3 regions of the Bradyrhizobium sp. Leaf396 genome follow, and region 1 is predicted to be linked to each of the others. Evidence: predicted binding sites of a transcription regulator. Region 1 holds the regulator's gene; each other region holds the start of a gene.

Region 1 (5,214 bases):
CAGGACGCCAGCACGTTGTTGTCGTCACCGGTCCAGGCCACCGTCCTGCCCTCGATCGGGCCGCGATGCTCCTCATAGGTCATGAGGTCGGCCATCACCTGGCAAGGATGCGAGCGCCGCGTCAGGCCGTTGATGACGGGCACGGTGGCGTTGGCCGCAAGCTCCAGCAGCGCATCGTGATTGAGGATGCGGATCATGATCGCATCGACATAGCGCGACAGCACGCGCGCGGTGTCGGCGATGGTCTCGCCGCGGCCGAGCTGCATCTCGGCGCCGGTGAGCATGATCGCTTCGCCGCCGAGCTGGCGCATGCCGACGTCGAACGAGACGCGCGTGCGGGTCGAGGGACGCTCGAAGATCATCGCCAGCGTCTTGCCTTCGAGCGGCCTGACCGGCTGATGCGCCTTCTGCTTGGCCTTCATGGCGGAGGATGCGGCGAGCATGCGCTTGAGCTCCGACAACGGCAGCTCGTTGATGTCCAAGAAGTGCTTAGGAGCTTTGTCGGGCGTCTTGCTCATCAGCTTGCCGCCCGCTTGGTCTGGCTGGACGAGATCGCAGCGCAGGCGCGTTCGAGCCGCCCGACACTGTCCTCGATCTCGGCCTCGGTGACGATCAGCGGAGGCAGGAAGCGCACTACGTTGTCGCCGGCCCCGACGGTGAGCAATTTTTCAGCACGCAGCGCCGCGACGAGATCGCCCGAAGGCACCACGGCCTTGATGCCGACCAAAAGGCCCTCGCCGCGTACCTCGCTGACGACATCGGGGTGCCGGTCGATCACGGAGGCGAGCTTCTGCTTGAGCAGCAGCGACATCTTCTGCACGTGGTCGAAGAAGCCGGGCTTGAGCATGACATCGAGCACGGCATTGGCCGCGGCGATCGCGAGCGGATTGCCGCCGAAGGTCGAACCGTGCGAGCCGGGCCCCATGCCGGCGGCCGCGTCCGCGGTCGCGAGCACCGCGCCGATCGGGAAGCCGCCGCCCAGCGCCTTCGCCAGCGACATTACGTCGGGCACGACACCGGTGCGCTTGTAGGCGAAGAGCTCGCCGGTGCGGCCCATGCCGGTCTGCACTTCGTCGAAGGCGAGCAGCAGGCCGTGCTCGTTGCAGAGCTCGCGCAGCGCCTTGAGGAAGGCGGGAGACGACGAACGAACGCCACCCTCGCCCTGGATCGGCTCGATCAGGATGCCCGCGGTGTGTGGGCCGATCGCCTTCTTCACGGCTTCCAGGTCGCCATGCGGCACCTGGTCGAAGCCTTCCATCGGCGGACCGAAGCCCTCCAGATATTTTGCAGATCCGGTGGCGGCGAGCGTCGCCAGCGTGCGGCCATGGAAGGCGCCCTCGAAGGTGATCATGCGATAACGATCAGGATGCCCCTTGGAGAAGTGATGGTGGCGCACCAGCTTGATCACGCCTTCCAGCGCCTCGGCGCCGGAATTGCAGAAGAACACGAAGTCCGCAAAGCTCTCGTTGCAGAGCCGGCTTGCGAGCTTCTCGCCGTCCGGGCTCTGGAACAGGTTCGACATGTGCCAGAGCTTCGTCGCCTGCTCCTGCAACGCCTTGACCAGCGCCGGATGAACATGGCCGAGCGCATTCACCGCCACGCCCGAGGTGAAATCGAGATAGCGATCTCCGTTGGTCGCGATCAGCCAGCAGCCTTCACCGCGCTCGAAACCGAGGTCGGCCCTGGCGAAAACGGGGAGCAAATGCGGCGCGGCGCTGTTAGTCATGACGTCACTTGAATGTTGCGGACGGTGTGACGCATGCATTGCGCAACGCACCATTGACCGGCCCGGAAAACGAAACGTGCCGCCTTTTAAGGGCGGCACGTGGGACTATCTTATGCTTGGCAAGACGTGTGTCAATGCCGCCCGAAAGCCCCGCGAAACGCTGAATCCGTAGTCTTGCGGTGCCGATTTTGCGGGATTTTCACCACGGAACATGTGGACGCGAGTCGGCGGACTCTTGCGCGGGAGTCACGCCATATTGTAGCGTTTGGACTGTCAGATACGACATCTCGTGCAACAGTTCTGATCCCAAGAGTCCTCATGTACCGGCGTAAACGTTCGGGCGTCTTGAGCGCGCCCGGCGAGCCTTAAGGGATTCTGGCGGCACGGGTTTTTCAAGGCTTAAGCATTCGCTGTGAAGGCCCCAGGACGGCAGGCGCGCAGCGAGGGAAAGGGTGCAATGACGGTTTTGACCTGGTCCGATGATCGCGTCGAGCAGCTGAAGAAGCTCTGGGAGGCCGGACTTTCGGCCAGCCAGATCGCGGCGGAGCTCGGCAATGTGACCCGCAATGCCGTGATCGGCAAAGTGCACCGGCTCGGCCTGTCCGGCCGCGCCAAGAGCCCTTCATCGGCAGCGCCCCGGCCGCGCAAGGCACGGCCCGCGCAGCACATGATGCGAGTCACTCGCCCCGTCGCGCGCGGCAACACCGCGCTGGCGCAGGCCTTCGAGGTCGAGGTTGAGGCTGAACCTGTTACCTACGACAACGTGGTGCCGATGAGCCAACGGCTGTCGCTACTGGAATTGAACGAGGCGACCTGTCACTGGCCGGTCGGCGATCCCTCGAGCCCGGATTTCTTCTTCTGCGGCGGCAAGGCGCTTTCCGGCCTGCCCTACTGCGCCCAGCATTCGCGCGTGGCGTATCAGCCCGCAGCAGACCGCCGGCGCGCGCCGGCGAAGCCGGGCACGCGCTGAGTTTGTCGATCTACCTGATGGCAGCCGCGACGCGATCACGGCTCCAGTAACTCGGTGTCATCCCCGCCTGGTGCGCGATTGCGCGCGAGGGGCGGGGATCCGTAGCCACAGCGCGCAATTGTCGCGCGAGATGGTCACTCCGAGTCTTCGTCAAAGCACGTTCTGTGGTTATGGACCCGGGCTCGCGCTGCGCGCGTCCCGGGATGGCGGCCAAGATCATTGCCGCATCTCGCGAAACCAACACTCGCCAGTTTAGAGCTTTACGTCTGCTCCGCCTTGGCGAACCGATCATCCAGCGCGTAGCCGGCGCCGCGGACCGTGCGGATCGGGTCCTGCTCGCGACCCAGATTGAGCAGCTTGCGCAGGCGCCCGATATGGACGTCGACGGTGCGCTCGTCGATGTAGATGTCGCGGCCCCAGACGCTGTCGAGCAGCTGTTCGCGCGAGAACACGCGGCCGGGATGCTCCAGGAAGAACTCAAGCAGGCGATATTCTGTCGGGCCGAGATCGATCGGCCGGCCCGAGCGCGCCACGCGGCGCTTGTCGCGGTCGAGCTCGATGTCGCCATAGGCGAGCACCGTCGCGAGCCGCTCGGGGCTCGCGCGCCGCAGAAGCCCCTTCACGCGCGCGAGCAGCTCCGGCACCGAGAACGGCTTGACGATGTAGTCGTCGGCGCCGGTCGCAAGCCCCCGCACCCGCTCGCTCTCCTCGCCGCGCGCGGTGAGCATGATGATCGGGAGCTGCTTGGTCTCGGGCCGCGTGCGCAGCCGCCGGCACAGCTCGATGCCCGATAGCCCAGGCAGCATCCAGTCGAGCACGATCAGATCGGGAATGTGCTCCTTGAGGCGGGTATCGGCATCGTCGCCGCGCATCACCGTCTCGACGTCATAGCCGTCGCCTTCGAGGTTGTAGCGGAGAAGCTCGGTGAGAGCTTCCTCGTCCTCAACCACCATAATGCGTGCGCCCATGGTGTCGTCGCTCCTTACGTCTTCAGGTATTCGGTATCGTGGTGGCGAAATTGGTCATGTCGCCCTTCGGCCGCTTGTCGGTGATCGCCTGCCCCTCGATCATGTAGAACACGGTCTCGGCGATGTTGGTGGCGTGGTCGCCGATCCGCTCGATGTTCTTGGCGCAGAACATCAGATGGATGCAGAACGAGATGTTGCGCGGATCCTCCATCATATAGGTGAGGAGCTCGCGGAACAGCGAGGTGCAGATCGCGTCGACCTCCTCGTCGCCCTTCCACACCGCCATTGCCGCCGGCAGATCGTGCGCGGCGTAGGCGTCCAGCACCGACTTGACCTGCTGCTGCACCAGGTCGGTCATGTGTTCCAGGCCGCGGAACAGCTTCAGCGGATGGAAATCCGTCTCCAGCGCCGCGACGCGCTTGCCCATGTTCTTGGCGAGATCGCCGATGCGCTCGAGATCGGTCGCGACGCGCATGGCGCCGACGATCTCGCGCAGGTCAACCGCCATCGGCTGGCGGCGCGCGATGGTGAGCACCGCGCGCTCCTCGATGCGCTTCTGCAGCGCATCGAGCTCGGTGTCGGTGGCGACGACGCGCTGGCCGAGCGCGACGTCGCGGCGGATCAGCGCGTCGACGGAATCGACGATCATGCGCTCGGCGATGCCGCCCATTTCGGCAACCAGGCGCGTGAGCTCCTGGAGGTCGCTGTCGAAGGCCTTTGCGGTATGTTCAGAACCCATGTTCCGTCTCCTCAGCCGAACCGGCCGGTGATGTAATCCTGCGTGCGCCGGTCGCTCGGCGACGTGAAGATCTTGCTGGTATCGTCGAACTCGATCAGCTCGCCGAGATACATGAACGCGGTCTTGTCCGAGACGCGCGCCGCTTGCTGCATGTTGTGGGTGACGATCGCGATCGTGTAGTTCTCGGACAATTCCTGGATCAGTTCCTCAACCTTCGCCGTCGAGATCGGATCGAGCGCCGAGCAGGGCTCGTCGAACAGGATCACCTCGGGCCGGACCGCGACGGTGCGAGCGATGCAGAGGCGCTGCTGCTGGCCGCCGGAAAGCGACAGGCCGGAAGCATTGAGCTTGTCCTTGACCTCGTTCCACAGCGCGCCGCCACGCAACGCCTTCTCGACGCGGTCGTCCATCTCGGACTTCGAGATCTTCTCGTACAGACGAATGCCGAACGCGATGTTCTCGTAGATCGTCATCGGGAACGGGGTCGGCTTCTGGAACACCATGCCGACCCGGGCGCGCAGCAGATTGAGATCAAGCTTGGGGTCGAGAATGTTGGTGTGGTCGAGCAGCAGCTGACCGGTGGCGCGCTGGCCCGGATAGAGATCGTACATCCGGTTGAAGATGCGCAGCAGGGTCGACTTGCCGCAGCCGGACGGGCCGATGAAGGCCGTGACGCGGTTGGTGCCGAGCGCCAGATTGATGTTCTTCAATGCATGGTGCTCACCGTAGTAGAAGTTGAGGTTGCGCGCCGTAACCTTGGCGGGCGCCTCGGGCAGGGGCTGCGAGCCGGGATGGACGGTCGGCGCGCTGA
Region 2 (5,214 bases), on a different contig from region 1:
CCGGCGCGAGCAGACCGGTGCTCTGCACCTCGCGCCCGAGGCCACACAGCGTCTTCTCGTTGAAGATCGGGATGAGGCTCCGCGAAAGCCCCTCGTAGACGACGAGACGGACCGAGTTGGAGCCGATGTCGATGACCGCGACGCTCGAGCCGCGCTTGCGCGGCTGCTTCACGTCGCAGATCCCCGATCAGGATTGATGGCGTTCGTTCCGGCGCGTGAGACGACGCGGCGAGGATTCCTTGAGCGACTTTCCACGGCCAGACAGACTCGGATTCGTCATGAAGTAGTTGTGCACGTTGAAAGGCTCCTCGCCCTTCGCGGTCTTCATACGCGTTGAGGACCCGTCCGGCAACAACTGCCAGCTCTGCTCATTGTCCTTGAGGTTCGCGACCATGATTTGCTCGAGAACCTGCTGATGCACCGTCGGATTTTGCAGCGGACACAACACCTCGACGCGGCGGTCGAGATTGCGCGGCATCATGTCGGCAGAGGAGATATACACAGCCGCCTTCGCGCTCGGCAGGCCCTGGCCCATGCCGAAGCAGTAGATTCGGCCATGTTCCAGGAATCGCCCGATGATCGACTTGACGCGGATGTTCTCCGACAGGCCGGGGATGCCGGGCCTGAGGCAACAGATGCCACGCACCACGAGTTCGACCTGGACGCCGGCCTGCGAGGCCTCGTAGAGCGCGTCGATGATGTCAGGATCGACCAGCGCGTTCATCTTCATCCAGACCGCGCCGTGCCGGCCGTGCCGGGCATGCGCGGTCTCGCCCTGAATGTGCTCGATGATGCGCTTGCGCAGGGTCAGCGGCGACACCGCCATCTTCTCCAGATCGCTCGGAGCGGCATAGCCGGTGATGAAGTTGAACACGCGCGCGGCATCGCGGCCGATGGTCGGATCTGAAGTGAAGTAGGAGAGGTCAGTGTAGATGCGCGCGGTGACCGGGTGATAGTTGCCGGTGCCCGTATGAACGTAAGTCGTGAGGCTGCCGCCCTCGCGGCGCACCACCATCGAGAGTTTTGCGTGCGTCTTCAATTCCAGGAAGCCGTAGACCACCTGCACGCCGGCGCGCTCGAGATCGCGCGCCCAGCGAATATTGGCTTCTTCGTCGAACCGCGCCTTCAGCTCGATCAGGGCGGTGACGGATTTGCCGGCTTCGGCCGCTTCGGCGAGCGCGCGCACGATCGGCGAGTTGTTCGAGGTGCGGTAGAGCGTCTGCTTGATCGCGACCACATCGGGATCGCGCGTCGCCTGCTGCAGGAACTGCACCACCACGTCGAAGGACTCGTAAGGATGATGGACGATGAGGTCTTTCTGCCGGATCGCGGCAAAGATGTCGCCGCCATGCTCGCGTACGCGCTCGGGATGGCGCGGCACGTAGGGGGTGAATTCGAGATCCGGCCGGTCGAGACGGGTGAGCTGCGAGAGCTCGTTCATGGCGAGCACGCCGTCGACCAGGAACACCTCGTCGTCGGCAGCCGACAGTGCATGCTGCACGAAGCTGCGCAGCTGCTCCGGCATCTTGGCGTCGATCTCGAGCCGGATCACGGACCCGCGCCGACGGCGCTTCAGCGCGGTCTCGAACAGGCGGACGAGGTCTTCCGCCTCTTCTTCGATTTCGAGCTCCGAGTCGCGGATGATCCGGAAGGAACCTTGGCCGTGCAGATTGTAGCCGGGGAACAGGCGGTTGATGAACAGGGTGGTCGCCTGCTCCAGCGAGATCAGGCGCACCGTTCCTTCGGCCGGCAGGCGGATGAAGCGGTCGATCTTGCCGGGCATGCGGATCAGCGCGTTCATCTGCTTGCCGTCGGCGGCGCGCGTGAGCTGGAGCGCGATGGTGAAGCCGAGGCTCGGAATGAACGGGAAGGGGTGGGCCGGATCGATCGCGAGCGGGGTCAGCAGCGGGAACACGTTGTTGAGGAAGTAGTCCTCGACCCAGGTTCGTTCCGCCTTGGTGACCTCCTTGCCGTCGACCAGCACGATGCCGACCTCGGCCAGCGTGGCGCGCAGGTCGCGCCAGATCGCCTGCTGGTCGGAGGCGAGCTGGGAGACGGTACGGTTGATCAGCGCGAGCTGTTCCGACGGCGTCAGGCCGTCGGGGCTGCGTTCGGCGATGCCCTCGCGCACCTGGGCCTTGATGCCGGCGACGCGGACCATGAAGAATTCGTCGAGATTGTTCGCCGAGATCGAGAGGAACCGCACCCGCTCCAGCACGGGGTGGTTGAGATTGACCGATTCCTCCAGGACGCGGCGGTTGAAATGCAGCCAGGACAGCTCGCGGTTGATGAACCGTTCGGGGCTGGATGCGATCGCCGGCAAGCCCTCGGCTTCCGGGGGTTTTTCTTTCGTTTCAACCGTTTGCGCAGAGTCCATTAGAAGTCGGTCCATCCTGTCTCGCCTCACTTTGCGACTTATGCGCAAAACCCCGGGGAGCATGTGTTACAGCGATGACGTTTCGATGACATTGATGTTCCGCCCCTCGGTCCCGTCAAGCGGCCTCAAGGCGCCTTGGGGGCTGGCGGGCCAATCAGACGTCCCGCAAGAGCTCGGCGGCCAGCGCCCGGGTGACGGGGCGGCCGAGCCGCAGGGCTTCGCTGTCGAGCAGCTCCACGGCCCGCCGGGCGGCGGCCGAGGACCGCTCCAGGCGGGTGGCGAGGTAGCTGACTACGCTCTCGTCCACGGTGAGCTGGCGGTCGGCGCAGAATTTGACGATGAGGCCGCGAAAGAGCTGGTCGTCGGGGGGCTGCAGCGTGACCACCGGCACGGCACGCAGACGCGAGCGCAGGTCGCGCAGCTCGATCTCCAGCGAGGCCGGCGCCTCGCGTCCGGTGAGGAGGACGTAGGCGCCGTCCTCGCGGGCGAGATTCATCATGTGAAACAGGGCGCGCTCGTCGAAATCGTTTGCCCTGAGATCTTCCACGACCAGCGCGCCGGTGGCGAGCGCACCGGGGACCCCGGCGGCGGTCAGCGCATTGGCGGTGGTCGAGCGGGCACCGGCCTCCTCGGCCCAGATCGCGGCGAGATGGCTCTTGCCGCTTCCCTCGGGACCGGCCAGCCACATGATCCGGTTCGGCCATTCCGGCCAGCTGTCGATCAGGCCGAGACCGGCCGCATTGGCGGGGCCTTCGAGGAAGTTGTCCCGGCTGAGGCTCTCCGCATGCGGGAGCGAAAATGCCAATTGTCGGGGGTGAACGCGGCCTGCCACGCTTGTTTTGCTCCATGCCGGCGCGCCGGCCCGTTTGAAGAGGGTTCGACTTGATCGTGCGGCACTTGTTCGTGCGAGACCTTGATCTTGCGAGACTGGATCTTGCGAGACTTGGCCTTTTGCGGGGCCGCATCCCGGCTCATTTGGCCTCGATCGTACTCATGTGCCGCAGCCACTCGACGAGGTAGAGCGACACGGAGGAGAGCGTGAAGACCGTGACGAGGCCCATCAGGATCATATCATAAGGGGCCGGCTTGAAGCCGAAGGCAAGCGCCGCCAGCACCAGCGCCGCGAACGCCACTTGGGCCACGGTGTTGAGCTTGGACACCTTCGACGGCTTCATCTCGACCGGTCGGTCGAACAGCCAGGATACGATCACGGCGGCAACGATCATGATGTCGCGGGAGACCACCAGGATCACGATCCAGCGCGGTATCGCGCCCCAGATGCCGAGCGCCATGTAGATCGAGACCAGCAGCGCCTTGTCCGCGAGCGGATCGAGCAGCGCCCCGAGCTCGCTCGTCATGTTGAAGCGCTTGGCCAGGAAACCATCCACGGCATCGCTGACGCCGGCAATCAGGAAGACGGCGAACGCCACCTCCATTTGGCTCGACACGATGGCCCAGACAATGATCGGGACCAGCATGATGCGGCCCAGGGTAATGATGTTCGGAATACTCACGAAAGCGCTTTCCCGGCCCCGGCTTGACCTCGAATCCGCCCCCCTTGGGAGGCTGAACCGGTTGATATCTACATAGTATAGAGCGGGGCGCCATGCGAGCCATTGCGCGTCCCCGGAATTCGACGTAACCAGCCGCAAACCCACTGGAAATCGGGCATGACCGACCGCAAAAACGGGCTCACTTACGCCGATTCAGGCGTCGATATCGACGCGGGCAACCGCCTGGTCGACCTGATCAAGCCGATGGTGCGCGCCACCGCGCGGCCGGGCGCGGACGCCGAGATCGGCGGCTTCGGCGGCCTGTTCGACCTGAAGGCGGCAGGCTTCAAGGATCCGGTCCTTGTCGCCGCTACCGATGGGGTCGGCACCAAGGTCAAGATCGCGATCGAGACCGGGCTGCACGGCGGCATCGGCGTCGATCTCGTTGCCATGAGCGTCAATGACCTCGTCGTGCAAGGTGCCGAGCCGCTGTTTTTCCTGGATTATTTCGCCTGCGGCAAGCTCGACCCCGAGGCCGCTGCCGCGATCGTCGCTGGTGTCGCGGAGGGATGCCGCGAATCCGGCTGTGCCCTGATCGGCGGCGAGACGGCCGAGATGCCGGGCCTCTACAAGGATGGCGACTACGACCTCGGCGGCTTTGCCGTCGGCGCTGCAGAGCGCGGCACGCTGCTGCCGCGCAAGGATATCGCGGCCGGCGATGCCGTGATCGGGCTCGCCTCGTCGGGCGTGCATTCCAATGGCTTCTCACTGGTGCGCAAGATCGTCGAGCAATCCGGTCTCAGCTTCGCGGCGCAGGCGCCGTTCGCGCCCGTGATGACGCTCGGCGGCGCGCTGCTGACGCCGACGAAGCTCTACGTCAAGTCCTGCCTGCGCGCGATCCGCGAGACCGGCGCGGTGAAGGGGCTCGCCCACATCACCGGCGGCGGCTTCACCGACAACATTCCGCGCGTGCTGCCGAAGCACCTCGGCGTCGGCATAGACCTCGCGCGCCTGCCGGTGCTGCCGGTGTTCAAATGGCTGGCCGGGCAGGCGGGCATTGCCGAGCTGGAAATGCTGCGCACCTTCAATTGCGGGATCGGCATGATCGCGATCGTCGAGCCCGATAGGGTCGACCAGGTCGTCGAGGTCTTCACCGACGCCGGTGAGACGGTGGCGCAGCTCGGCACCGTGATCCCGGCCGAGGGCGAGCATCGGGTCGTCTATAACGGCCACCTCGATCTGGCGCTGTAATGACGGGCGCTGTGATGAAGCGCCGGGTCGCCATCCTGATCTCCGGGCGCGGCTCCAACATGGCTGCGCTGATCAGGGCCGCCGCCGCTGCGG
Region 3 (5,214 bases), on a different contig from region 1:
GCCGGGAGCGTCATTCTGCTCGGGCTTGCGCTCAGGTCCCTGCCCGTGGGAACCGCTTACGCGGTCTGGACCGGCATCGGCGCGGTCGGCACCGCGGCGCTCGGGATCTTTCTGTTCGGCGAGCCGGCTAGCGCGCTCCGGCTTGCCAGCATCGGCCTGATCGTTGCCGGCATCATCGGGCTGAAGCTCGTCACTTGACGAGCTGGACCACCCACCAGGTCAGCGCGGCCACGATGGCCGAGGCCGGGATCGTGATCACCCAGGCATAGACGATCGAGCTTGCGACGTTCCAGCGCACCGCCGAGACGCGGCGCGCAGCGCCGACGCCGACGATGGCGCCGGTGATGGTATGGGTGGTCGAGACGGGAACGCCGAGATAGGTCGCCATGAACAGGGTTGCCGCGCCGCCCGTCTCGGCGCAAAAGCCCTGCATCGGCGTCAATTTGGTGATGCGCAGGCCCATGGTGCGGACGATCCGCCAGCCGCCCATCAGCGTGCCCAGCGCCATCGCCGCCTGGCAGGACAGCACCACCCAGAACGGCACCGAGAACTCGCTGCCGAGATGGCCCTGCGAATACAGCAGCACCGCGATGATGCCCATGGTCTTCTGCGCGTCGTTGCCGCCATGGCCGAGCGAATAGAGCGAGGCGGACGCGAACTGCAGGATACGAAAGGCGCGGTCGACCGCGAACGGCGTCGAGCGCACCGACGCCCAGGACACGACCGCCACCAGCAACATCGCGAGCAGGAAACCGACCAGCGGCGACAGCACGATCGCCAGGACCGTCTTGGACAGGCCGCTCCAGACCGCGGCCGAGATCCCCGCCTTGGCCATGCCGCCGCCGACGAGCCCGCCGATCAATGCGTGCGACGATGAGGACGGGATACCGAGCGCCCAGGTCACGAGATTCCAGACGATGGCCCCGACCAGCGCCGCGAAAATCACCTGGGCATCGACGACCGCGGGATCGATGATGCCGGTGCCAATGGTCTGGGCGACGTGCAGTCCGAACACCAGAAAAGCGATGAAATTGAAGAAGGCGGCCCAGAACACGGCGAATTGCGGCCGCAGCACGCGTGTCGAGACGATGGTCGCGATCGAATTGGCGGCGTCGTGGAGGCCGTTCAGGAAGTCGAACAGCAGCGCGACGGCGATCAGGCCGACCAGGACAGGAAAAGCCAACGCGGCATCCACAGCGCGGCCCCCGCTCTAAGCTCTGCGCACGACCTCCGCGCGAACGCGTTCCGCGTTCGTCGCGAAGGAAGACCGCTGCACGCCTGTCCGGATCATGCGCTACACTTGCTCGATGACGATGCTGTTGATCTCGTTCGCGACATCATCGAAGCGATCGGCCACCTTCTCGAGATGATCGTAGATTTCGGCGCCGACGATGAAGTCCATCGCATTGCCTTCGCGATGCTTCAGAAAGAGCTCCTTGAGGCCGATGTCGTGGAGATCGTCGACCCGCCCCTCGAGCTTGCCGAGCTCTTCGGTGATGGCAGTCAGCATCGCGACGTTGGGTCCGATCGACTGCATCAGCGGCAGCGCACGTCCCACCAGATTGGCGCATTCGATCAGGAGCGCGCCGATCTCGCGCATGGGCGGCTCGAAGCTGCGAACCTCGAACAACATGACGGCCTTGGCCGTCTGCTGCATCTGGTCGATCGCATCGTCCAGCGAGGTGATGAGGTTCTTGATGTCGCCGCGGTCGAACGGCGTGATGAAGGTGCGCCGCACCGCTGTCAGCACCTCGCGAGTGATGTTGTCGGCCTCGTTCTCGAACTGGTTGACGCGCTGGCAATAAACCGGCGTCTCCTGCCCCCCGTTGAGCATACCCTGGAGCGCGATGGCCCCCTGGATCACCGTCTGGGCATGCCGGTCGAACAGGTCGAAGAACCGCTCTTCCCTGGGCAGGAACGCACGAAACCATCGCATCATCGAGGTAGGCTACCGGTTGGAAATGGCCAGGCCCCAAGGGGCCGTCACAAAACTGTCATAGACCATTTTCGATCCGCGCGCGTGTCATCTCACGCCCGCGGAGCCGGATCATCCACCGCTTTCACGCAGCAAGTAAATTGAACTGGAATCAATTACTTAGAGCGATCGTCGGAAGTAGTGCGCGATTTCGCCGACGACGCCGCGACGGAAGGTGAGCACGCAGGTCACGAAGATCACGCCCTGGATGACCGTCACCCACTGGCCGAAGCCCGCCAGATATTGCTGCATGGCGATGATGACGAAGGCGCCGACCACCGGACCAAAGATGGTGCCGAGACCGCCGACGAGCGTCATCAGGACGACCTCGCCCGACATCGACCAGTGCACGTCGGTGAGCGAGGCATTCTGCGCCACGAAGACTTTGAGCGCTCCGGCAAGGCCGGCCAGCGTACCCGACAGGACGAAGGCCAGGAACTTGTACTGGTCGGTGCGGTAGCCCAGCGAGATCGCGCGCGGCTCGTTCTCGCGGATGGCCTTCAGCACCTCGCCAAACGGCGAGTTGATGATGCGGAAGATCAGGAGGAAGCCGGCAAGGAAGCCGACCAGCACCACGTAATACAGCACCGTCGGCTGAGACAGATCGAGGAGGCCGAACATGCGCCCCTGCGGAATGCCCTGGATGCCGTCCTCGCCATGGGTGAACGGGGCCTGGAGATAGATGAAGTACAGGAGCTGCGACAGCGCCAGGGTGATCATCGAGAAATAGATGCCCTGGCGTCGGATCGAGATATAGCCGGTGACGATCGAGAGCACGAAAGCCGCCGCGACGCCGACGAGAATGCCGAGCTCCGGCGGCAGCGCCCACACTTTGAGCGCATGCGCGCTGCAATAGCCGGCCGTTCCCAGGAACATCGCATGGCCGAACGAGAGCAGGCCGCCATAGCCGATCAGCAGATTGAAGGCACAGGCGAGCAGCGCGAAGCACAGCGCCTGCATCACGAAGAACGGATAGACTCCCGTGAATGGGACCGCCGCAAGCAGCAGCGCCATCACCACGAACACCGTCATCTCGTCGCGCATCGCGCGCGGGGTTGCCGGCAGCGTGTCGTCCGTCAGGGTTGTCATCTCAGGCCGCCCTTCCCGTCAATCCCGTTGGCTTCACCAAGAGCACCAGCACCATCAGCACGAACACGACGGTGTTGGAGGCCTCGGGGTAAAAATACTTGGTCAGGCCCTCGATCACGCCGAGCGCGAAGCCGGTGATGATCGAGCCCATGATGGATCCCATGCCGCCGATCACGACCACCGCGAACACGACGATGATGAGGTCGGCGCCCATGAGCGGCCGCACCTGGTTGATCGGCGCCGAGAGCACGCCGGCCAGCGCGGCAAGGCCGACGCCAAGACCGTAGGTCAGTGTGATCATGCGCGGCACGTTGATGCCGAAGGCGCGAACCAGGGTGGGGTTTTCAGTGGCGGCGCGCAGATAAGCGCCGAGCTGCGTCTTCTCGATCAGGAACCAGGTGGCCAGACACACCACCAGCGAGAACACGACGACCCAGCCACGGTAGATCGGCAGGAACATGAAGCCGAGATTCATGCCGCCCTTGAGCTGGTCCGGAATCGCGTAAGGCAGGCCGGAGGAGCCGAAGTAGTTCTGGAACACGCCCTGAACGATCAGCGCGATGCCGAAGGTCAGCAGCAGCCCGTAGAGATGGTCGAGCCCGGTCAGCCATTGCAGCATGGTCCGCTCCAGGATCATGCCAAAGATGCCGACGATGATCGGCGCCAGCAGGAGCGCCCACCAATAGTTGATCCCGCCCAGGTTCAACAGGAAGTAGGCGACGAAGGCGCCCATCATGTAGAGCGCGCCATGGGCGAAGTTGATGATGTTGAGCATGCCGAAGATCACGGCGAGCCCGAGACTGAGCAGCGCGTAAAACGAGCCGTTGATCAGTCCCACCAGTAGCTGAGCGTATAGAGCCTGCATCGATCCCGCACCCGGTCCCTTCGGCGTTCCCTGAAACTTGCCCGCAGGCCTCAAGACCTGCGCGACGTTATCTTACTTCTTCAAGAGCGCGCACTTGCTCTCGGATAGCGGCGTGAAAGCCTGGTCGCCCGGCACGGTGCCGACCAGCTTGTAGAAGTCCCATGGTCCCTTGGACTCCGAGGGCTTCTTCACCTCGAACAGATAGGCGTTGTGGATGGTGCGCCCGTTCGGCTGGATCTCGCCCTTGCCGAACAGATCGTCCTCGGTCGGCATCGACTTCATCTTCTGGACGATCTTGACGCCGTCATGCGGGTTGCCGCCGAGGGCTTCCAGCGCCTTGAGATAATGACGCACGCCGGCATAGACGCCGGCCTGCACCATGGTCGGCGGCGCATTGTTCTTCATCCTCGCGGCAAAGCGCTTGGAGAACGCCCGGGTCTGGTCGTTCATGTCCCAGTAGAACGTCTCGGTGAAGTTGAGGCCCTGGGCCGTCTCCAGGCCGATCGCCTTGACGTCGGTGAGGAACAGCAAGAGGGCCGCGAGCTTCTGGCCGCCCTTGCCGATGCCGAACTCGGCCGCCTGCTTGATCGTGTTGGTGGTGTCGCCGCCGGCATTGGCAAGACCGATGATCTTGGCCTTGGACGACTGCGCCTGGAGCAGGAAGGAGGAGAAGTCCGGCGTATTCAGCGGATGCTTGACGCCGCCGACCACCTTGCCGCCGTTGGCGGTGACGACCGCGCTGGTGTCGCGCTCGAGCGCCGCACCGAAGGCATAGTCCGCGGTCAGGAAGAACCAGCTGTCGCCGCCGGCCTTCACCAGCGCCTGTCCGGTGGTGTGGGCCAGCATGTAGGTGTCGTAGGTCCAGTGCACGGTATTGGGCGAGCACTGCGCGTTGCTGAGGTCGGAGGTCGCCGCGCCCGAGTTGATGTAGACGCCGTTCTTCTCCTTGATGACGTTGTTGACGGCCAGCGCCACGCCGGAGTTCGGCACGTCGACGATGACGTCGACCTTGTCGACGTCGAACCACTGCCGCGCGATCGCGGTGCCGATATCGGGCTTGTTCTGGTGATCGCCGGAGATGATGTCGATCTTCCAGCCCTTCGCGGCGAGGCCGGAATCCTCAACGGCCATCTGCGCGGCGAGCGTCGAGCCCGGTCCGCCGAGGTCGGCATAGAGGCCGGACTGATCGGACAGCGCGCCGATCTTGACCGTCTTGTCCTGCGCGAAGGCTGCGCCTGTCACCGCGACGGCAAGAGCAGTGGTCAGCAGCAATGACGCAATCGAC

Evidence for each region. The regulator PhoB, encoded in region 1, activates phosphate uptake and scavenging genes when phosphate is short. The targets are predictions, from matches to a motif close to TGTCATNNANCTGTCAT.
Region 2: a site for PhoB is predicted at 2,452-2,468, ahead of ASG57_RS00540 (RNA degradosome polyphosphate kinase). Genes of this name have one in related genera too.
Region 3: a site for PhoB is predicted at 1,982-1,998, ahead of ASG57_RS00205 (DUF47 domain-containing protein). Genes of this name have one in related genera too.

What each region holds. Positions count from the first base shown of each region.
Region 1 is NZ_LMQJ01000034.1:122,678-127,891, forward strand. Features, by position in the region: gene argF (ornithine carbamoyltransferase) at 1-518, opposite strand, end outside; gene ASG57_RS25315 (aspartate aminotransferase family protein) at 518-1,726, opposite strand; gene ASG57_RS25320 (GcrA family cell cycle regulator) at 2,184-2,696, shown strand; gene phoB (phosphate regulon transcriptional regulator PhoB) at 2,957-3,664, opposite strand; gene phoU (phosphate signaling complex protein PhoU) at 3,687-4,403, opposite strand; gene pstB (phosphate ABC transporter ATP-binding protein PstB) at 4,415-5,214, opposite strand, start outside.
Region 2 is NZ_LMQJ01000001.1:111,157-116,370, forward strand. Features, by position in the region: gene ppx (exopolyphosphatase) at 1-172, opposite strand, end outside; gene ASG57_RS00540 (RNA degradosome polyphosphate kinase) at 188-2,377, opposite strand; gene ASG57_RS00545 (P-loop NTPase family protein) at 2,532-3,209, opposite strand; gene ASG57_RS00550 (CDP-alcohol phosphatidyltransferase family protein) at 3,349-3,891, opposite strand; gene purM (phosphoribosylformylglycinamidine cyclo-ligase) at 4,048-5,121, shown strand; gene purN (phosphoribosylglycinamide formyltransferase) at 5,136-5,214, shown strand, end outside.
Region 3 is NZ_LMQJ01000001.1:36,608-41,821, reverse strand. Features, by position in the region: gene sugE (quaternary ammonium compound efflux SMR transporter SugE) at 1-198, shown strand, start outside; gene ASG57_RS00210 (inorganic phosphate transporter) at 191-1,195, opposite strand; gene ASG57_RS00205 (DUF47 domain-containing protein) at 1,295-1,939, opposite strand; gene ASG57_RS00200 (branched-chain amino acid ABC transporter permease) at 2,096-3,064, opposite strand; gene ASG57_RS00195 (branched-chain amino acid ABC transporter permease) at 3,066-3,929, opposite strand; gene ASG57_RS00190 (ABC transporter substrate-binding protein) at 4,002-5,214, opposite strand, start outside.